4 regions of the Allobosea eneae genome follow, and region 1 is predicted to be linked to each of the others. Evidence: predicted binding sites of a transcription regulator. Region 1 holds the regulator's gene; each other region holds the start of a gene.
The links. The regulator PhoB, encoded in region 1, activates phosphate uptake and scavenging genes when phosphate is short. The targets are predictions, from matches to a motif close to TGTCATNNANCTGTCAT.
Positions count from the first base shown of each region.

Region 2: olsB (l-ornithine N(alpha)-acyltransferase) is a predicted target of PhoB. The motif match lies at 3,140-3,156, and genes of this name have one in related genera.
Region 3: ugpB (sn-glycerol-3-phosphate ABC transporter substrate-binding protein UgpB) is a predicted target of PhoB. The motif match lies at 1,806-1,822, and genes of this name have one in related genera.
Region 4: ACFPOB_RS01120 (esterase-like activity of phytase family protein) is a predicted target of PhoB. The motif match lies at 2,135-2,151, and genes of this name have one in related genera.

Region 1 covers NZ_JBHSLW010000042.1:14,952-20,242, reverse strand. Annotated here, with positions in the region: gene pstB (phosphate ABC transporter ATP-binding protein PstB) at 1-522, shown strand, start outside; gene phoU (phosphate signaling complex protein PhoU) at 564-1,289, shown strand; gene phoB (phosphate regulon transcriptional regulator PhoB) at 1,322-2,020, shown strand; gene ACFPOB_RS23705 (YnfA family protein) at 2,030-2,350, opposite strand; gene ACFPOB_RS23700 (GcrA family cell cycle regulator) at 2,430-2,981, opposite strand; gene ACFPOB_RS23695 (aspartate aminotransferase family protein) at 3,700-4,911, shown strand; gene argF (ornithine carbamoyltransferase) at 4,914-5,291, shown strand, end outside.
Region 2 covers NZ_JBHSLW010000013.1:49,161-54,451, reverse strand. Annotated here, with positions in the region: gene ACFPOB_RS11460 (glutathione S-transferase family protein) at 1-101, shown strand, start outside; gene queG (tRNA epoxyqueuosine(34) reductase QueG) at 1-1,237, shown strand, start outside; gene ACFPOB_RS11450 (SDR family oxidoreductase) at 1,234-2,100, shown strand; gene olsB (l-ornithine N(alpha)-acyltransferase) at 2,105-3,061, opposite strand; gene ACFPOB_RS11440 (response regulator) at 3,186-5,282, opposite strand.
Region 3 covers NZ_JBHSLW010000018.1:61,520-66,810, forward strand. Annotated here, with positions in the region: gene ugpA (sn-glycerol-3-phosphate ABC transporter permease UgpA) at 1-355, opposite strand, end outside; gene ugpB (sn-glycerol-3-phosphate ABC transporter substrate-binding protein UgpB) at 413-1,732, opposite strand; gene ACFPOB_RS13275 (fumarylacetoacetate hydrolase family protein) at 1,937-3,115, shown strand; gene ACFPOB_RS13280 (PfkB family carbohydrate kinase) at 3,112-4,044, shown strand; gene ACFPOB_RS13285 (proline racemase family protein) at 4,058-5,074, shown strand; gene thiE (thiamine phosphate synthase) at 5,178-5,291, opposite strand, start outside.
Region 4 covers NZ_JBHSLW010000003.1:32,510-37,800, reverse strand. Annotated here, with positions in the region: gene ACFPOB_RS01135 (hypothetical protein) at 1-45, shown strand, start outside; partial or broken gene ACFPOB_RS01130 (transposase) at 298-588, opposite strand; gene ACFPOB_RS01125 (hypothetical protein) at 562-690, opposite strand; gene ACFPOB_RS01120 (esterase-like activity of phytase family protein) at 706-2,064, opposite strand; gene ACFPOB_RS01115 (tetratricopeptide repeat protein) at 2,324-4,618, opposite strand; gene ACFPOB_RS01110 (hypothetical protein) at 5,025-5,186, shown strand.

The DNA of each region.
Region 1 (5,291 bases):
GACGTGAACGAATTGCGCTCGCGCATCGGCATGGTCTTCCAGAAGCCGACGCCCTTCCCGATGTCGATCTACGACAACGTCGCCTTCGGCATCCGCCTCTACGAGAAGCCGCCGAAGTCGGAGCTCGACGACCGCGTCGAGGGCGCGCTGCGCCGCGCCGCGCTCTGGGACGAGGTCAAGGACAAGCTGAAGAGCTCCGGCATGGGCCTCTCCGGCGGCCAGCAGCAGCGCCTGTGCATCGCCCGCACCATCGCCCAGAAGCCCGAGGTCATCCTGTTCGACGAGCCGACCTCGGCGCTCGACCCGATCTCGACCGGCAAGATCGAGGACCTGCTCGAGCAGCTCAAGACCGATTTCACCATCGTCATCGTCACCCACAACATGCAGCAGGCGGCACGCATCTCGCAGTACACCGCCTTCATGTATCTGGGCGAAGTCATCGAGTTCGACGCCACCAACACCATCTTCATGAACCCGCACAAGAAGCAGACGCAGGACTACGTCACCGGCCGCTTCGGCTGAGGTCCACGCAGTCGTCGGCCAGCCCCGAAGGATACGCCCCGATGTCGGATCAACATATCGTCCGCTCCTACGATGCCGATCTCGAAGGCCTGCGCCGCAGCCTCGCCGAGATGGGCGGCATGTCCGAGCGCATGCTCGGCGATTCCACGGTCGCGCTGGTGCGCCGCGACACCGCGCTTGCTCAGAAGATCATCACGGCCGACCAGCGCCTCGACAATCTCCAGCGCGAGGTCGAGGAGAAGGCGGTGCTGACCATCGCCCGGCGCCAGCCGCTCGCCAATGATCTGCGCGAGCTGATCTCGGCGATCCGCATCGCCGCCGACATCGAGCGCGTCGGCGATCTCGCCAAGAACATCGCCAAGCGCGCCGTCGCGATCTCCGGCCAGTTCTCGCCGCCGCATCGCGCCGTGGTCGGCCTCGAGCATATGAGCCGCCTGGTCCAGGCCCAGCTCAAGGACGTGCTCGACGCCTATGCCGCCAGCAACGAGCAGAAGGCGATGGAGGTCTGGCGCCGCGACGACGAGATCGACGCGCTCTACACCTCGCTGTTCCGCGAGCTCCTGACCTATATGATGGAGGATCCGCGCAACATCACCTTCTGCACGCATCTGCTGTTTTGCGCCAAGAACGTCGAGCGCATCGGCGACCACACGACGAACATCGCCGAGACCATCCATTACCTCGTCACCGGCCAGTCCATGGACGAGACTCGGCCGAAGCTCGACACCACCAACATCCTCGTCGACCTGCCGGCGGCCAATGGCTGAACTGGTAGGCGGTTGAGCGAAAGCGAGACCCTATGCCTGCACGCATCCTGATCGTCGAGGACGAGGAGCCGCTGACCCTGCTGCTGCGCTACAACCTCGAGGCCGAGGGCTTCGAGGTCGACAGCGTGGCGCGCGGCGACGACGCCGAATTGCACCTGCGCGATCACACGCCGGATCTCGTCCTGCTCGACTGGATGCTGCCCGGCCTCTCCGGCATCGAGCTCTGCCGACGCCTGCGCACGCGTCGCGACACCGAGCGCGTGCCGATCATCATGCTGACCGCCCGCGGCGAGGAGACCGAGCGCGTGCGCGGCCTCGCCACCGGCGCCGACGACTATGTCGTCAAGCCGTTCTCGCTGCCCGAGCTGATTGCACGCATCCAGGCGCTGCTGCGCCGCGCCAAGCCGGGCCATGTCGCCGGACTGCTCGCCGCCGGCGATCTCGAACTCGACCGCACCACCCGCCGGGTCCGCCGCGCCGGGGCCGAACTGCATCTTGGGCCGACCGAGTTCCGACTGCTCGAATTCCTGATGCAGGCGCCGGGCCGCGTCTATTCGCGGGCGCAGCTGCTCGATGCCGTCTGGGGCCGCGACGTCTATATCGACGAGCGCACCGTCGACGTCCATGTCGGCCGCCTGCGCAAGGCGATCACCCCGGCCAATTCCAAGGATCCGCTGCGCACCGTGCGCGGCGCCGGCTATGCCTTTGACGAGACGTTTGCGCGCGGCTGACCGTTTTGGTCAGCGCGGCGTAGCGATAATGACCGCTGCGCCGGCAAGGCAGAGCGCCGAGCCGGCGAGATCATAGCGATCCGGCGGTATTTTCTCGACCAGTGCCATCCAGGCCAGCGAGGCGAGGATGTAGATGCCGCCATAGGCGGCAAAAGCGCGTCCGGCCGCGGGGCTGTCGATCAAAGCCAGCTGCCAGGCGAAGGCGGCGAGTAAGACCAAGCCTGGCAGCAGCCACCAGACCGGCTTGCCGAGTTTCAGCCAGGCCCAGAAGGCGAAGCAGCCGGCGATTTCGGCCAGCGCGGCGCCGAGATAGATCGCGAATGTCGCCATGCGCGGGCCCTCTGGTCCTGCCCATGAGCAACCGGCCTTGCGGCCGGCTTTCATGGTTATGCAATCGCGTCGCGAGCACTCAGGCGCGGATGGCCTTGCTGCGGTCGCGCCGACGGTCTGCCGCAGGCTGGTAGGCGATGCGAGCATGATAGGCGCAATAGGGCAGGCCGGTCGCGCTGCGGCCGCCGCAGAAGCGGAATTCCGGCGAGGTCGGGTCACCCATCGGCCAGCGGCACATATATTCGCGCAGATCCATGATGGTGACCCGCTCGGAGAACGGCACCACCACGTCCTCGGACGGGGCCGGCTCGCGCTCGACCTGCGCCTCGGCCTCGATCTCGGCCGCGAATTGCGGGGCGAGCGCGGTGTTGCCGCGGGTCAGCCCGGCGCCGCCGTTCTGATGTCCGGCCGGGTGGCTCGGCGGGCGGGCTGCCGGCTTGCGCGGACGCGGCGCGGCCGAGCCCGGGCTCTTGGCCCGGCCTGACAGGCCGAGACGATGGACTTTCCCGATGACCGCGTTGCGCGTGACATTGCCGAGCTCGGCGGCGATCTGGCTCGCGCTCAGGCCGTCGTTCCAGAGCTTCTTGAGCAGTTCGACGCGTTCGTCGGTCCAGGCTCCGGCTTCGGTCATGGGGTTGCACCTGTCTTCGTCATGTCCCACCGGCGGGCCGGCGAGGCATAGGGAGAGATCATGGCGGAATCCGATACCGGCAGCGTCCGTGGTTAAACGGAAGCCGTTACGCCCGGGACTGACGATACTGGAGACGCCGCACGAGATGTCGTATCTGACGAAGACGACCATACAAGATGGCCTGACTCGGCCACAAGAGTCGCCGAATCCTAATTCGGCTTTTCCCCAGCCAATCGCCGCAGATGGTGTGGCAGTGAGTCCAATCGGCAACGCTGTCGCGAGGTCATGGCTCTTGCAGAAGAAGCTTCAGCCCTCCTCCTGAGGAGCGGACGTCAGTCCGCGTCTTGCAGGATGCTCCAGCTGGTGCCGGAGCCTCCGGCAGCATCCTTCGAGACGCCGCTGACGCGGCTCCTCAGGATGAGGGCTGAGGGCAGGGCCAATCGCCCTCCCGCCAGGGCTGCTGCAATTGACAGGGCCTGGCCGGTTTTGCATAGTCGCGTGACGCAGCCGCCCCAAAGGGCGGCGCTTATGTTTTTGAGCGATCGGGATTTTCCTTCGATGCGGCTTGACGCGCGACGAGACGACGGGAACGGCCAGCGACGATAATGTCGCCGGCGGGTCGCATCGTGCCGGCATCATGCCGCCTTGCGTCCCAACCTGCCGTTCCCGGCCCGAGATTCCGCGCTACCCTCCTGTTTCGCCGCAAGGATTTCGCTCCATGAGCATCGCTTCCGCTTCTTCCGTTCTCCTGCCGACCTATGCCCGCGCCCCGATCGCGCTCGAGCGCGGCGAGGGCGCCTGGGCGATCACCGCCGACGGCACCCGCTATCTCGATTTCGGTGCCGGCATCGCCGTCAATTCGCTCGGCCATGCCCATCCGCATCTGGTCGAGGCCCTGACCCAGCAGGCGCAGCGGATCTGGCACACCTCCAACCTCTACACGATGCCCGAGGGCGAGAAGCTCGCCCGACGGCTCTGCGAGGCGACGTTTGCCGAACGCGTCTTTTTCACCAACTCGGGCGCCGAGGCGAACGAGTGCGCGATCAAGATGGCGCGCAAATACCACGCCGCGAAAGGCCATCCCGAGCGCTACCGGATCGTCACCTTCGAGGGCGCCTTCCATGGCCGCACGCTTGCGACCATCGCTGCCGGCGGCCAGCAGAAATACATCGACGGCTTCGGCCCCAAGGTCGATGGCTTCGACCAGGTGCCCTTCGACGACGAGGCGGCGCTGAAGGCTGCGATCACGCCGGAGACCGCGGCGCTGATGATCGAGCCGATCCAGGGCGAGGGCGGCCTGCGCTCGGTGCCGATGCGCTTCCTGAAGCGCCTGCGCGAGCTCTGCGACGAGCATGGCCTGATGCTGATCTTCGACGAGATCCAGACCGGCGTCGGCCGCACCGGCAAGTTCTTCGCCTATGAGCTGGGTGGCGTCGTCCCCGACATCATGTCGATCGCCAAGGGCATCGGCGGCGGCTTCCCGATGGGCGCCTGCCTCGCCACCGAGGAGGCGGCCTCCGGCATGACGCTCGGCACGCACGGCACCACCTTCGGCGGCAACCCGCTCGCCATGGCGGTCGGCAACGCCGTGCTCGACGTCATCCTGGCTGATGGCTTCCTCGACCATGTCCAGAAGACGGCCTTGCGCCTGCGCCAGTCGCTGGCCCAGCTCAAGGATCAGCATCCCCAGGTGATCGAGGAGATCCGCGGCGAGGGGCTGATGCTCGGCCTCAAGCTCAAGACCCCGAACACCGATTTCGTCGCGCAGGCCCGCGCCGCCGGCCTGCTGGTGGTCGCGGCCGGCGACAATGTCGTGCGCCTGCTGCCGCCGCTGATCATCGGCGAGAGCGAAGTGGCCGAGGCGGTGGCGCGGCTGGACAAGGCGGCTGGCGCGGTCGAGGCGGAACTCGCCCGGCCGGCGGCGGAGTGAGCATGATGTCTGCGACGCGTCACTTTCTCGATCTCTCGGATTTCTCCGCCGGGGAACTCCGCGCCATCCTCAAGGCGGGCGAGGAGATCAAGGCCCGCCGGCGCACGCCCGCGGCCGCCGGTGATCGCCTGCTCGAGGGCAAGGTCATCGCCATGATCTTCGAGCAGCCTTCGCTGCGGACCCGCGTCTCCTTCGACGTCGGCATCCGCGAACTCGGCGGCTCGCCGATGATGGTGACCGGCCAGGAGATTGAGCTCGGCGAGCGCGAGACCATCGCCGACACCGCCCGGGTGCTCTCGCGCTATGTCGACGCGATCATGATCCGCATGCTCGACCACGATTCCGTGGTCGAGATGGCGAAATACGCCACCGTGCCGGTG
Region 2 (5,291 bases), on a different contig from region 1:
GGTATGCGAGGATCAAGTCCAGACCGAGCTTCCGGCCGCTGCTGAGCGACCGGATTCCCGGCATGGCGCCCTCGGCCCATTACGACGACCTGGACTTCTGAGCCCCGACAAGCTCAAGGCCGCGATCGCCGCGCGCGCCGAAGCCGAGGGTTTCTCGGTGATGCGCATCGCCTCGGTCGATGCAATTCCAGAGGCGCCGGCGCGCCTCGCCGGCTGGCTGGGGGCCGGCCACCACGGCGACATGACCTGGCTGACCGAGCGCACGGCGGAGCGCGCCGACCCGGCGACCCTATGGCCGGCAGCACGCTCTGTCGTCATGCTCGGCATGAGCTATGCCGACGAAGGCGACCCGCTCGCCGTGCTGGAGCAGCGCGACCGCGGTGCGATCTCGCTCTACGCCCGCCGGCGCGACTATCACGACGTGATCAAGGGCAAGCTGAAGAGCATCGCCGGCGTACTGGCGGCGCGCGGCGACGCGGAGGTGAAGGTCTTTGTCGACACCGCCCCGGTGATGGAAAAGCCGCTGGCACAGGCGGCCGGGCTTGGCTGGCAAGGCAAGCAGACCGTGCTGGTCTCGCGCCAGCACGGCGCCTGGCTCTTCCTTGGGGCGATCTACACCTCGGCCGAGCTGCCGCCAGACGAGCCGGAGCGCGACCATTGCGGCTCCTGCACGCGCTGCCTCGACATCTGCCCGACCAAGGCCTTTCCGGCGCCCTATCAGTTGGATTCGCGCCGGTGCATCGCCTATCTCACCATCGAGCATCGGGGTCATATCGACGCAGAATTCCGCGAGGGTATCGGCAACCGCGTCTTCGGCTGTGACGACTGCCTCGCCGTCTGCCCCTGGAACAAGTTCGCGGAAGCCTCGCATGAGACGCGCCTGGCGCTGAAGGGCGAGCTCGACGCGTTGCCGCTGGCCGATCTCGCCGGGCTCGATGACGCCGCCTTCCGCGCGCTCTTCGCCGGCACGCCGGTCAAGCGCACCGGCCGCGACCGCTTTGTCCGCAATGTGCTGATCGCGATCGGCAACAGCGGCGATCCGGCATTGGCCGCAAGCGCCGAAGCTCTGCTCGACGATCCCTCGCCTTTGGTGAGGGCGATGGCCGCCTGGGCGCTTTGGCAGCTTGCCCCCGATCGTGCTGCCGAACTCGCCCCAGCGCGGCTCGCGCAAGAAGCCGACCCCGAGGTCAGGGCCGAATGGGCTCAGCCTTTTCCGAACCAACTGGAACCCGCATGAAGCTCGTCATCTTCGGCCTCGGCTATTCCGCCGGGTTCTTCGCTTGCGCTGCTCTGGCGAAGGGCTGGGAGGTCACCGGAACGGTGCGCTCGGCCGAAAAGGCCGGCGAACTCAGCAAGCAGGGGCTCCATACGCTGGTGTTCGGCGGCTTCGCCGTGTCGACGCCGCTCGCCAAACTCGTCGCGGAAGCGGATGCCGTCCTGGTCTCGGCCCAGCCCGACGAGAACGGCGATCCCGTGCTCGGCGCGCTCGCCGACAAGCTGGCCGCGGCCGAGAAGCTGCGCTGGATCGGCTATCTTTCGACCATCGGCGTCTATGGCGACCATGGCGGCGCCTGGATCGATGAAACAGCCGAATGCCGGCCGACCAGCAAGCGCTCGCGGCAGCGGCTGGAGATCGAGCAGCAGTGGCTTGGCTTCGGCGAGCGCAGCGGCAAGCCGGTGCAGATCTTCCGCCTCTCCGGCATCTATGGCCCTGGCCGCAACCCGATCACCAAGCTGCGGGCCGGCAGCGCCAACCGGCTGATCAAGCCCGGGCAGGTCTTCAACCGCATCCATGTCGACGACATCGCCGGCGTGCTGATGGCCTCGATAGAACAACCGCGCGCCGGAGCGATCTACAACGTCACCGATGACGAGCCGGCGCCGCCGCAGGATGTCGTCAGCTTCGCTGCAGAGGTCTCAGGACTTACGCCGCCGCCGGAAACCCCGTTCGACCCCGCGAAGCTGTCGCCGATGGCCGCGAGTTTCTACGGCGAGAACAAGCGCGTCTCGAACGCGCTGGTGAAGCGCGAACTCGGCTATACCTTCCGTTATCCGGAGTACCGGCAGGCGCTGCGCGACATCGCCGCCGCGGGCGAGTAAGCGCTCAGGCGGCGTAGCGTCCGGCGTCGCCGTCGAGATACTCGATATAGCGCCGATCGATCGCGGCGACCGGCAGGATGACCAGCACATCTGTGGTGCCGAACTGCTTGTCGACCACGGCCCCCGCGCCGAAGCGGGCACCGAGGCGCAGATAGCCCTTCACCAGCGGCGGCAGGCATTTCAGCGCGAGCTTGGCGTCGACCATGCCAGCCGGCAGCCGGTCCATCGCGACATGCCGCTCAGGCTGCGCCACGACGCGCCACTCGCCCTGGGCGGTGGCGTGGTGGTGGATGAAGCTGAGCGGCAGCGCCAGCATGTCGGGATCGACGCCGTCGAAGCTGGCGCAGCCAAACATCGCGTCGATGCGGTGATGCCGGCAATAGGCCCAGATGCCGTGCCAGAGTAGCTCGACCGTCTTCTTGGTGCGGTAGGGCTTCAGCACGCAGGAGCGGCCGAGCTCCAGGAAGCGCATTTCGGGATGGCGCGCCAGCAGCGGCGCGATGTCGAATTCGGACTGGGTGTAGAAGCCGCCGAGCTTGGCGACGGCCTGCTCGCGCATCAGCCGATAGGTGCCGACCACCTTCGGCTTGATCCCGCCGAAACGGCCCCGCGCGGCATGATCGATGACGAGGAGATGGTCGCAGACCGCGTCGAACCGGTCGGCATCGCGGCGGAACATGCGCGAGACGACGTCGGGCTTGGCCGACATCTCCTGATAGAAGACACGATAGCGCAGGCGCTGCGCCCGCCAGATCTCGCGGGGCCCGCGCGCCAGCCGGACTTCGAGGGTTCCGGAGCGGCCGAGCGTGCCGGAGAGAGCGTCGGGACCAGGAAAAGCGAAGCCGCCGAGCTGCTTGCCGGCAGCCAGCAGATTTGAGGGAGCGAAACGCTGCAACAGGGCCTGACCGGCCGGCTTCTGCTTTGCCGGCTGACGGGAACCCTGAAAAACGTCGTGCGTCATAGACGGTCTGGCCCCTGCGAACCCGGATCGGCGCATGACAGCTCTGCGCCGACCGTCTTACGGGATCGCGACAAAACTACGTCAGAGCGATGACGAAGCCAACCGCCTGCCGAGGAAACCCGGCTCAGGCCGACAGCATTTGTGTCGTTCGCAGCTGCGAAAGCCGCTCGATCCAGCCGCGCAACTGCTCGCGCGAGAGCGGCTTAGCCAGGCAATCATCCATGCCGGCGGCGAGCGCCTCGCGCCGGTCTTCCTCCGCCGTATTGGCGGTCACGGCAACAATCGGTAGCCGTTCCGAGCCTGGCGCCTTCTCGGCCGCACGTATCCGCCGGGCGACGGCGAGCCCGTCCAGGACCGGCATGCGGACATCGAGCAAGGCGAGATCGAAGCCTTTCGCCTCGCCCGAGCGCGCCTCCTCGATCAAACGAACGGCCTCGCCGCCATCGCGCGCCCAGACAGCGCTGCAGCCGAATCGCTCCAGCGTGCGGGTCAGCAGCAGCGCGTTGATCTCGTTATCCTCGGCGACAAGCACCCGCAGACTGGCGACAGGCTGCCGCGCAGAGGCGTCGTCGGCCGGCGCTGCGACAGCCGTGCCCTGCGAGCGCCTGGCGGGATCGAGCCGCACCTGGAGCGAGCGGGCACGGACCGGCTTGACCAGGAACCCACTGAAACCCGCGGCATAGGGCGAGCCGAAGCTGCGGCGCTCGGCTGGCGCCAGCATGATCACGATGTCGGCGACGCCGGCCCGGCGCGCCGCAGCTGCAACAGCCTCGATCTCGCCGCCCGGGAGGTTGCGATCGATCAGCACAGCGGACGGGGCCGAGTCGCCGGCGAGCTCGACCAGGGCCTGAGCATGATCGCCAGCCTGCACAACCTGTGCGCCCATGCGTTCGAGGCCGGCGACGATATGCGCGGCACTGAACGGGGCGGAAGACGCGACCAGGATCCGCCGGCCTGCCCAATCCGACGAAGCGGGAGAGGCGCCGGCTTCCGCGGCTGCCCGCAACGGCAGGGCCAACCGGAACAGCGCGCCGCATCCCTCGCGATTGGTGGCCTCGATATCTCCGCCCATCGCGCGGGCGAGCCGACGGGCAATGGCGAGGCCGAGGCCGGTGCCGACCTGCTCGCGGTGGCCGGTCATGCCGCCCTGCTCGAACTCCTCGAAGATCGTCGCCAGGCGTTCCGGCGGGATGCCTGGACCGGTGTCGGCGATGCTGACGACGAACCCGCCAGCGACTGCGTCCGCCTCGATGCCGACGCCGCCCTCTTGCGTGAACTTCACGGCATTGCCGACGAGATTGAGCAGAATCTGGCGCAGGCGCTCGGCGTCTCCGACGAGCTGCCCCGGCACGTCCGGCCCGAGCAAGGCAGAGATCTCGATGCCCTTGGCTTGAGCGCGCGGCGCCATCAGCTCGGTCACGTCCTCGATCAGCACGGCCGGATCGAACGGTGCCTCGACAAGTTCGAGCTTGCCGGCCTCGACCTTGGCGAAGTCGAGAATGTCGTCGACCAGGCCGAGCAGGGCCTCGCCGGAGCTGCGCAACGCCTTGACGTAAGTGCTCTGCTCCGGATCGAGCCTGGTGTCGCCGAGCAGATCGGCCATGCCCAGAATGCCGTTGAGCGGGGTGCGGAACTCGTGGCTGACGGTCGCCAGAAAGCGCGACTTGGCAGCGCTCGCCTCCTCGGCCCGGCTGCGCGCCTCCTCAAGCGCCGTTTCAGTCGCGATCCGCCCGCTGATCTCGCGGCCGACACGCTGCAACACGGTCTGCCCGGCGGCGACCGGCACGATCGTCTCGACCCAGGACAGCCAGCGTTCGCCCTCTTGCGTCTCGATGCACTCGTCGACGACGCGGGCACCATTTGGCAGCACCTGGACCGGCCGAGCAATACTGACGCGCGGCTGTTCGACGCTGCCGACGGCCTCGACCTCGCTCTTGCCGATCAGCGCCGCATAGGCGGCGTTGGCGTAAACGATCCGGCCCTCGCTGCGACGCACGATCAGATCGCCCTGCGCCTCGATCAGGCTGCGATAGCGCTCCTCGCTGTCGGCGAGCACCCAGAGCCGGTCACTGAGCTTCTCGACATCGACCGTCAGAGCCCGCGCCTGCTGCGTGATCTCCTGCCGCTCGCGCAGGAGGCGGATCGCGACGACGGCACACGCAATCGCCAGGGCGACGGCGGCGCCAGACAGCAGGACGGCAAAGGACGGCACCTCGATCATGCCATAGCA
Region 3 (5,291 bases), on a different contig from region 1:
CGGGTGCGACGGCATAGGGCCAGATCAGCAGCGTCTTGTAGATCTCGGCGCCCCGGATGGCGCGATCCGCCATGACCGCGAAGAGCAGCGCCAGCGAGAGCGATAGCAGCGCGACGAAGACCGAGAAGATGCCGGTGTTGATCAGCGCCTTGTAGTATTCCGGCTTCGAGAACAGGTCGCGATAGTTCTCGAACCAGACGAATTCCGTAGAGATGCCAAAGGCGTCCTGGAGCAGGAAGCTCTGCCAGACCGCCTGGCTCGCCGGCCAGTAGAAAAAAACGACCGTGATCGCGAGCTGCGGCAGGAGCAGCAGCAGCGGGATCGTCAGCCCGTTGAAGTGAGCGTATTTCTGCATCGGCGGCCAAAGCGGGAAAGGCCGGAGCTCTCGGCTCCGGCCTTCTTGATGTCGGGATCAGCGGGCTGCAGTGCGCTCGAACTGGCGAAGCGCCTGGTTGCCACGCTCATTGGCCGCGTCGAGGGCCGCCTTCGGCGTCTTCTGGCCGTTCAGTGCCGCCTCGATCTCCTCCGACCAGATGTCGCGGATCTGGACCAGGCCGCCGAAGCGCACGCCGCGGGAGTTGTCGGTCGGTTCCTTGTTATTGAGCTCGAGCAGCGGGGTCTCGAGATACGGATTCTGCTTGTAGAAGCCCGAGGCCTTGACTTTCTCATAGGCCGCCTTGGTGATCGGCAGATAGCCGGACTCGGTGTGCAGCTTCACCTGCCGGTCGACGTCGGAGAGGAAGGTGAAGAACTTGGCGACGCCCTTGTACTCGTCGGCCTTCTTGCCGCCCATGACCCAGAGCGAAGCACCGCCGATGATCGAGTTCTGCGGGGCGCCGGCAACATCCGGATAATAAGGCATCGGCGCGTTCGACCAGTCGAACTTGGCGTTGGCCTTGACGTTGCCGAAGAAGGCCGAGGAGGTCAGGAACAGCGGGCATTCGCCCGAGGTGAAGCGACCCTCGCCGGTGTTGGTGCGGCCGGAATAGGAGAACACGCCTTCCTTCTGCAGGTTGGCGAGGTTGGTCAGGTGCTTGACGAAGAGGTCGCTGTTGATGCGGAACTCGGTGTCGAAGCCGTCGAAGCCGTTGGCCTTGGTGCCGACCGGCACGTTGTGCCAGGCGCCGAGCTGCTCGATATTGGCCCAGGTCGTCCAGGCGGTCGAGAAACCGCACTTGTCGAAGCCGGCGGCCTTCAGCTTCCTGGCGGCCTCGAACACTTCGGGCCAGGTCTTCGGCGGGACTTCCGGCAGGCCGGCCTTCTTCAGCGCGTCCTTGTTGTACCACATCACCATCGAGGACGAGTTGAACGGGAAGGACAGCATCTCGCCCTTCGTCGTCGAATAGTAGCCGGTGATTGCCGGCAGATAGCTCTTCGGATCGAATGCTTCGCCAGCTTCCTTCATCAGTTCGGCGACCGGCTTGATCGCGCCCTTGGCCGACATCATCGTCGCGGTGCCAACCTCGAAGACCTGCATGATGTGCGGGGCATTGCCGGCACGGAAGGCGGCGATGCCGGCGTTCAGCGTGTCGGGATAGGAACCCTTATAGGCGACGACGACCTTGTAGTCCTTCTGCGAGGCGTTGAACTCCTCGGCCAGCTTGACGACGACGTCGTTGTTGGCGCCGGTCATGGCGTGCCACCACTGGATTTCGGTCTGTGCCAGAGCCGGCGAAGCAGCCGCGATTGCGAACACGCCGGCCGCGGTCAGGGTCTTGAATTTGAAGGTCATGATCAGCTCCCTATCAGCCCCCGGTATGCGCGGGCGTTCTTGTCGTTGGTGCGCAAGCTAGCATGAAGCCGGGGCGACAGTTCAATGACAAAACGATGACATTTCCGCCCCGCTGTGGACGCGCATCCGCGCACTTGCGATTTCCCGCGGAAGCGGCTGTTCTTCGCAGCCCGTCCTGTACACTGCACACAAGCTGGATCAGCCATGGCCTCGCTCTCGCTCACGCCCGCCAACACCCTGCCGGCCGATGCCGATCGCGCCGCGCTGGCCGGCCGCGTCTGGCGCCCCGATCTTGCCGGGCCGTCGGTGGTCAAGCTGCAGGGCAGCGAGGTGGTCGACGTGACCGCCACCTTCCCGACCATGCGCGACCTCTGCGAGACCGCCGATCCGGCGACAGCGCTGCGCGCCGCCGATGGCGAGAGCCTCGGCTCGCTCGCCGATCTCCTCGCAAACAGCTCGGCGGCCAGCCGCAATGACGGCAATCCCTGGCTGCTCGCCCCGGTCGATCTGCAGGCGGTGAAGGCCGCCGGCGTCACCTTCGCGGTGTCGATGCTGGAGCGCGTCATCGAGGAGAAGGCGCGCGGCAATCCGGCGGCTGCGGCCGCGATCAGGTCCGAGATCGGCAAGCTCATCGGCGACGACCTCTCCAAGCTCAAGCCCGGCTCGCCCGAGGCGATGAAGCTGAAAGAGGTGCTGATCGCCCAGAACAGCTGGAGCCAGTATCTCGAGGTCGGCATCGGGCCGGACGCCGAGATCTTCACCAAGGCGCCGCCGATGTCGGCGGTCGGCACCGGCGCCGATGCCGGCCTGCATCCGGGTTCGAGCTGGAACAATCCCGAGCCGGAGATCGTGATCATTGTCGCCTCGGATGGCCGGATCGTCGGCGCCAGCCTCGGCAACGACGTCAACCTGCGCGACTTCGAGGGCCGCTCGGCCCTGCTGCTCGGCAAGGCCAAGGACAACAACGCGGCCGCCGCCATCGGCCCGTTCATCCGCTTCTTCGACAGCGACTTCTCGCTCGACCATGTCCGCAAGACGACGGTGAGCCTAACCGTCGTGGGCGAGGACGGCTTCACGCTGGAAGGCTCGTCCTCGATCGCGATGATCAGCCGCGACCCGGCCGACCTCGCCGCGCAGATGCTCGGCCCGAACCATCAGTATCCGGACGGGGCGGCGCTCTATCTCGGCACGATGTTCGCGCCGATCAAGGATCGCGACGCGCCGGGCGGCGGCTTCACCCACAAATACGGCGACGTCGTTACCATCTCGGCGCCCGAGCTCGGCGCCCTGGTCAACCGGATGCGCCGCACCGACGAATGCGAGCCCTGGCGCTTCGGCGCCTCGCATCTGATGCGCAACCTGGCCAAGCGCGGGCTGCTGTGACGGGCAAGGGCGTCCTCGTCTATGGCGAGGCGCTGGTCGATTTCGTGCCCGGCAGCGCCGGGCGAAGCGAGGCCGTGCTGGGCGGCTCCGGCTTCAACACCGCGCTGGCGCTAGCGCGTTGCGGCGCGCCGGTCACCTATAATGTCAGCCTGTCGCGGGACGGGTTCGGCGAACTCTTCCTCCAGCGCCTGGCAGAGGAGAGCATCGACCAGCGCCTCGTGGGCGTCTGCGATGCACCGACGCCCTCCGCCACGGTCACCTCAATCGGCTCTGATGGTGCCGCGACCTACCGTTTCTCATTGAACGGCACGGCCTTCGATACCGCGCCGCCCGCCCCGACGGAGCTGGACGGCTTCGCGCATCTGCACGTCACCTCCTTCGGCGCGACGCTCGGCACGTCGGGCGAGGCGGCATTGGAACTGATGCAACGCGCGCGCAAGGCCGGCCTCAGCGTCAGCTATGATCTCAATGTCAGGCCGGCCGTGCTGCCGGCACTCGATGAAGCGCGTCGCGCCATCGAGGAGCGGGCGGCCCTATGCGATCTGTTGAAATGCAGCACGGATGATGCACGGACAGTTCATGGCACCGAGTTCGGACATCCCTTAGCGCGCTGGCTTGCCCATGGGGACCGGCTGCTGCTGGTCACCGATGGCGAGAAGGGTGGCTATCTCCTGCCGGCCCGCCGCGAGCCCATGGTGTTCCCTGCCCTCGCCCAGGAGGTCGTCGATACGATCGGCGCAGGTGACAGTTTCATGGGCGCCTTCCTCGCGTCGCTCTGGCGCAATGGCGGCCTCGGCCCGGTGCTGAGAAACCTGCCGGCCGAACTCTGCGCCGCCGCTCTCGGCTTTGCCGTCGTGGTGGCAGCCGAAACCTGCGCCCAACAGGGCTGCAATCCGCCGCGGCTCGACCCGCCTTCCGCCCGTGACTGATGAACGAGCATCCATGCGTCTGAGCTATATCGACTACCACACCTGCGGCGAGCCGGTGCGCATCGTCACGTCAGGCTATCCGCAGCTCGCCGGCGGGAGCATTCTCGACAAGCGCCGGCAGGCCCGCGAGCAGCATGATCACCTGCGCCGCGCGATGATGCTGGAGCCGCGCGGGCATGACGGCATGTATGGCGTCATCCCGGTGGCGGCGAGCCATCCCGAGGCCGCCTTCGGCGTGCTGTTCACGCATAACGAAGGCTATTCGACCATGTGCGGCCACGCGACCATCGCGCTCGGCCGCTATGCGATCGAACAGGGGCTGGTGAAGGCGAGCGTGCCTATCACCCGCTTCGCCATCGAAGCGCCCTGCGGGCTGCTGCGGCTTTCCTGCGAGGTCGAGGGCAACAAGATCGGCGACGTCAGCTTCGAGAGCGTGCCGGCCTTCGTCGAGGCGCGCGACCTCGTCGTCACAGTGCCGGGCTACGGCGATGTCGCCACCGACATCGCCTATGGCGGCGCCTATTACTGCATCCTGCCGGCCTCGCGCTTCGGGCTCGACCTGATGCAGACGCCGGTCGAGGAGATCGTCGCGGCAGCGGGCGCGCTGACCGACCAGGTCCGGACGAGCCGCAGGATCACCCATCCGACCGAACCCGATCTCGGCTTTCTCTATGGCACGATCGTCACCGACGAGGCCGGGCCGGGCGAGGACAGCTTCAATCTCTGCGTCTTCGCCGAGCGCCAGATCGATCGTTCGCCGACCGGCTCGGGCGTCACCGCCCGGATGGCGCTCGACCATGCCAAGGGGCTGATTGCCGCCGGCCAGGGCCGCAGGATCCGCAGCATCACCGGCGGCACCTTCACCGGAAAAGTGATCGGCCCGGCCGATTTCCCGGCAGCGGGCGCCGTCACGGTCGAGGTCGGCGGCCGCGGGCACCTTGCTGGCGAAGGCTCCTTCGTCATCGAGGCGGACGATCCGCTCGGCCACGGCTTTGCCCTGCCGAGGCGCTTCGCCGAGATCGCCGGCTAGAGCATTTCCGCAATTCTTCGAATCGCGAAAATGTTCTAGGTCCTTGTTTTATCGCATTTTCTTTACGCGAACCGGTGTCCACTTCGCTCGAAAATGCTCTAGATCAGGCGCTCGCGGCGACCCGCTCCGACAGCGCGGTCTCGATCGCGAGCCGCAGGTCCCGCGCCGCCTCGCTGATGTCGTCGCCGCCGAAGAGCGCGCCGATCACCGCGACGCC
Region 4 (5,291 bases), on a different contig from region 1:
ATCGAGAACAACTCGCTCTGGATCAAGCGCTATCTGGGCGGGTGAGGCGCGGCCTCACTCGAACGGCACGATCGGCTCGTCATTGACCCGGTCGAGCGCCAGCGCCGTGCGGACATTGAGGACATTGGGCAGTTCGCCGACGAAATCCTTGAACGCCTTTACGAGAGCACCACGATGCCGGCTTTGGCCGGGATTGTCAGGCGGCCACAGCTGACGGGCGGACGATGTGATCAGCTGATCGGCGATGCTTTTTGGCGTGATGTAGCGGGCGCGCTGGAAGGCCCATTCATCATACTATTCGAGCAGAATCAGGCCGACGAGCCTTGTGATTGCAGCGTTGTTGGGAACGATGCCGACGACCTCGGTTCTGCGCTTGATCTCACCGTTGGGACGCTCCCGCGGGTTCGTGCTGTGCATTTTGGCGGGATGCTGCGTCGGGAAGGTCGTGTAATGCGAAGACGTCGGTTTCGGCAGTGTCCATCAGCGCGGCGAGCTTGGGGACCGTCGGCCTGAGCTGGTCGGCGACCCTACGCCATTGCTGGCTGCGGCGGCCGCATCATCCTAAGCAAACGCCGTGGCGATATCCATGCCGAGCACCTCGCGCCTTCCATCGCTGTTGACGCCGACGGGGACGATCTCTGCGGCGAACCTGCCCGCTTTGCACAGCATTCCGGAGTCCAGCGCAGGCATGACGCATGCGACTTCTCATTTGGCGTCGAGTAGGTCCTTGACCGAGAGCAGCACGAGCTCGTTGTCGTCGGCCTTCTTCGGGTCGCGCGAGGAGGAGAAGGGCAGGTTGTTGTCGTTGCCGACGACGATGATGCCGTTGGCGCGGTCCACGACGTCGACGTTCTCGATGGTGAAGAAGGGGAAGGGCAGCACGCCGTCGATCGCGCCCTGCACGGCCTTCTTGTCGGGATCGGCGATCTTCATCAGGTCGATGAAGCCGACCTTACGCACGGCCTTGCCGACATTGGCGTCGGTCATCTCGATCTTCACAATCCGCTTGAACTTGGCGAGGTCGTGGAAGCAGTCCGGGCCGCGCTGTCCGGTGGCGCAGGCCTTGTCGGCGGTGCCTTCGCTATTGTCGCGCTCGATGATCAGCGCGGTGGTGGCGTCGATCATGTTGAAGTCGCCGATGGCCAGCCCTTTCTGCTCCAGCGGGAAGAACCAAGAGCGACCGGTCCACTTTTCGGCGGCGACGTCAAACTCGAGGATGCGCAGGACTTCCTTGCCATCGACCTCCTCATTGCCCTTGGTTTCCGCGTTCCAGAGCGGGCCTTCGAGCAGCGGATAGAGGAAGCGCCCGTCCGGCGACTGCGCCATGCCCTCATAGCCCTTGGAGCGGCGGACGTTGAACTCGACCGGCAGGTTGGGGGCGCCCGGCGTGGTCACCGCGAAATGGTCGGGCGAGCGGGCGGGCTTGCCGTCGACCATCGTTTCGAACACGGCCTCTACCTTGCCGCTGGCGTCGACGCGGATCAGATAGGGCCCGAATTCCTCGCCGATCCAGAACTTGCCGCCGATCGGCTGGATCGACTCGGGATCGAAATCCGAGCCGGTGAGGTAGCGCTTCTCGGTGCCTTCATTGGCGATGCGGAACGGCACCTTCTTGTCGGGATCGTGCAGGAAGGTGGTGGCCGTCCGCTCGATCTTGCCACCCGCGAAGTCGGCCTTGATGCGGTGGAAGAACAGCATCGCATCGGGAGAATTGGCCTTGGAGCCGAAGCCATTGTCGGTCAGCACCAGGAACTCGCCGTTGCCGAGCGAGCGGATGCCGGAGAAACCCTGCACCGGCTGCCCCGCGAACGGCGTGGACAAGCCCGTCGGGCGGCCGCCGGATGTGCCCATCACCGTGCCGACCGTCTCGACGCGCTTGCCCGGCGTGGTGAACTTGCCCGAGACCTTGAGGTCGGCGGGCGCGTCGGCGGGGGCGGCGACCATGGTGTTGGCCGGCAGCAGCGCATGGCCGAGAAGCTTGGCCGGAAACTCCTTCTGCGCGTCCTGCGCGCCGGCAAGCATGGTCGAGGAGAGCAGCAGGGCCGCGGTCAGGGAAAGGCGCATGGAACGCTCCAGGTTTTGGGGGCAGACCGGAGCGTTTGGCGGTCCTGCATCTCACTGCGACGACGAAGCGGTGACGGTTGAGTGACATCGCCAGCCTGTCATTCCTGAACCGCTGCTTCGCAGCGCCCCTAATCCAGCGCGAGAACGCGTAGGGGATGCGCTTTCTCAGCCGATCTCAAGACAGTGTCGTTCTCGAGGCCCCCGAGACGGCGCTCAGCAAGCCATCAAGAACGCTTCACCTCAGTAAAACGAACGAGCCTTAAGGCACCTCACTGCAGGAAGCTCGTGGCGAGAGGTTATGCGCGTTGTCGGCGCGCCTGGCCCAGATCCGATAAGTGTCCCCAAACGTGTTCGGGTAATGGTTCTCAAAGTCATGCCAAGCTGCAGGTGAACGAATATCTGCTTTATCAGCGTGGTCGGCTTCAAATCGCGCGCGGTCGAGCGGGTTGGCAAGTTCAAGTCCCAGAAACTCCAATCCACAGCTTTGGAGCATGCTGCCAATCTCAATAAGGGTAAAGCGGTGTTCCTCAACGTGAAAGATCATGTCGCGGCATTCTGACAAGGTCCAAAAATCCGAAGCCGGGCTGATCAGCATGCCCAATTCCGGGCGCGCCGCTTGTATTATAATCGCTCGGCGCCCCGCCCGCACGCCCGCCGGTTCCGCCGGCAATCCTTGCTCTGCAACGAAGTGCCGGCCTGCAACGACACTGGACCGCGCCAGTTCGCTATAGAGACCTAGGAACATCAGCCCGTTTGGTGCGAGAAGGCTAGCAAGAATGCGCAATCCAGTCTCAGGATCGCGCATATGATGCAGCACGCCGAAGCACTCGATGAGATCGAAGCGTTCGTCGAGATCAAAGAGGTCAAGAATATCGGCATGGAGGTGCCGCACCGAATCAATGCCAAGATCTGCGAGCTTGCGCATGCCATAGGCCAAGCTGCTTCGGCTAATATCCACGGCAAGCACGGAGGCGTTTGCGTAGGTTTGGATGACCTTCATGGTCTGAACGCCCGTCCCGCAGCCAGCGATCAGGATTTGAGGCCTATCGGTCCTAGGAAGTTCATTGGGTTGAACGTGTGGCAGAGCCGACGAAATCACATCTTGCAGCGGCCGCGGTGCGCCTATTTGACACCGGGTCCATCGCGGATAGGGACTTTCCTCATACTGGGCCTGCACCGCGAGCGAGACGGTATCGCGAATGGGCTTGAGAGATGCCACGCTCGCGGCAAATTCATGCTCTCTTGCCGGCTCCGCAATCTGCTCGCAGACGAGAGCCTGCAATGGCTCCGGGGCCCCGTCGAAGTTGAGGAGACCTGCGTGAGTTCGGTGGAGCCCCATATAGCAGGCCAGAACGGCAACCCGCTGCCAACCGACTTCACCGCCGACAAATCCCCTTGGCTCACAGCAAGCGCGAAGGGCCGCCAACGCGGTTTCCTCGTGCGGATCGGTCCAATAAACGTATTCGTTTAAAAAGCATTGTCTGGCCAACGCGCAGATGAAGTCCAATTTTTTGCCGCATGCCTCTTTGGTACCCTCTGATTCGGCCATGAGCAGGTCACGACGGATGCGTGTCAAGACCAGTTCCAGACCGACATCGGGTATTGGCGTAGCCGTTAAGAGCGCAAGGAAGAGCGCATCGCACCGAAGGGCTTCGATAACCGTCGCGCTTTGTGCGATGATGTCATCGGCAGCTTGAGGATTTGCAAGCAAGCGAGCACACAGGGCTTCAACCCGAAGGTCGTGCTTCAGCGCGACGACGCCTGCGGTGGCGACGAGGCGCGGATCAATGTCCTCGCGCTTGAGAAGCTCGATTAGCACGGTCCGGAAGCGTTCACCTTCTGGCACAGCGTTTACATTGAGCAGGCTGATGGCAAGCAGGTGCCAGAATCTGGCCTCACCTGGTGCACAGGCGATCGCGTCAGTCAGCGCGGCAAGACCTTTTGGCACCTCTCCGGCGTCAATCCAAGCCTTACCAAGATTGGCGCAAAGACCTGCCCTAGCGTCCGACATGTGTGCGGGGGTAGATTGGAGCGCCGACCCAAAACAAGCGGCCGCTGCATAAAACTCGCCGCAATGGAGAAGGAGAAGTCCCAAGCCGTTCAAGCAATGTGGAAGGTTCGGGTTGAGCGCCAAGGCCGTTCGGTAAGCGTGTGCGGCTTCTGACGAATGCCCGAGCGCCCGCAGCATTTCACCCATCTGACCGTGCGCCTCGGCAAAATCGGGGCGTAGACGGGCGGCCTTTCTAAAATGACGCAGGGCCGTCTCCAGCGCACCCGCACGCCGATGAGCCTCGCCGAGGTTGAAATGAAGGAGAGGCTCCTTGGATTGTGTCGAGCGGACCCGCTCGAAGAAACCGATTGCTTCATTCGGCTTATTTCGGCTTAGGGCAACGCAACCGAGTACGTTGAGTGCACTGGGCTCCTGAGGACGCATCGCAAGCGCGGACAATGCCTCAATCTCTGCCTCATCGCACCTGCCGGCATTCAAAGCTTGGATTGCCCGTCGAACTGCCGCTATTGCTGGAGACGCTGCTGAAGACGAGATAGCGGTCATTGCACGGCTTCCCATTTGCTTCGATAACCAATGCAGCGCGACAGTTGCGGCATAACTCGTGTGCATCAAGCCTTATCTACCAGGATAAAACGCCACAGCCGTGCTTGCCAAGTCGGATACAATCCGCACCCCGCCTCTACCAGTGCGCTTATAGAATTCAGACAAGCATTGACGGATAGCACATCTTTCAGGCGATGTTCATCAACATTTTGTACCCTATTACCGCGTAAGGAGTATGAAAAATGATTCCTAGTCTAAAATGGCTCATCGTGACCGTCGGGATTTTGGGTGCCGGAGCGCTTATCGCCGGACCAGGCTGCGGCTTTCCATCATGGTGCTCCCCATACCGAACATCATGGTGAACGTCCCATTTTCGATCGGGATAGGCATCATCAGGAACGGAGCTATGAAGACCAAGGAGGGCACCGGAGCCCTCATCATCGTGGCTGCCGAGAAGTCGAGTATCAGGATCGCCACGGTAGATTTGGCGTTAGAACAGTCTGCGATTGATGGCCTACCTTTCAACTGGGTCAGCACTTTTACGACGGCGCCGAGCGTCGGGGTGTAGCCGGCAACGCCTCGACGGCCTGACGTAAGGTCGCGACCTCAGCTTGCAGCGCGGCAAACGCCCGCGCCGCATCATCCTCCCCGGGCTGCATCCGACCGTCACCCA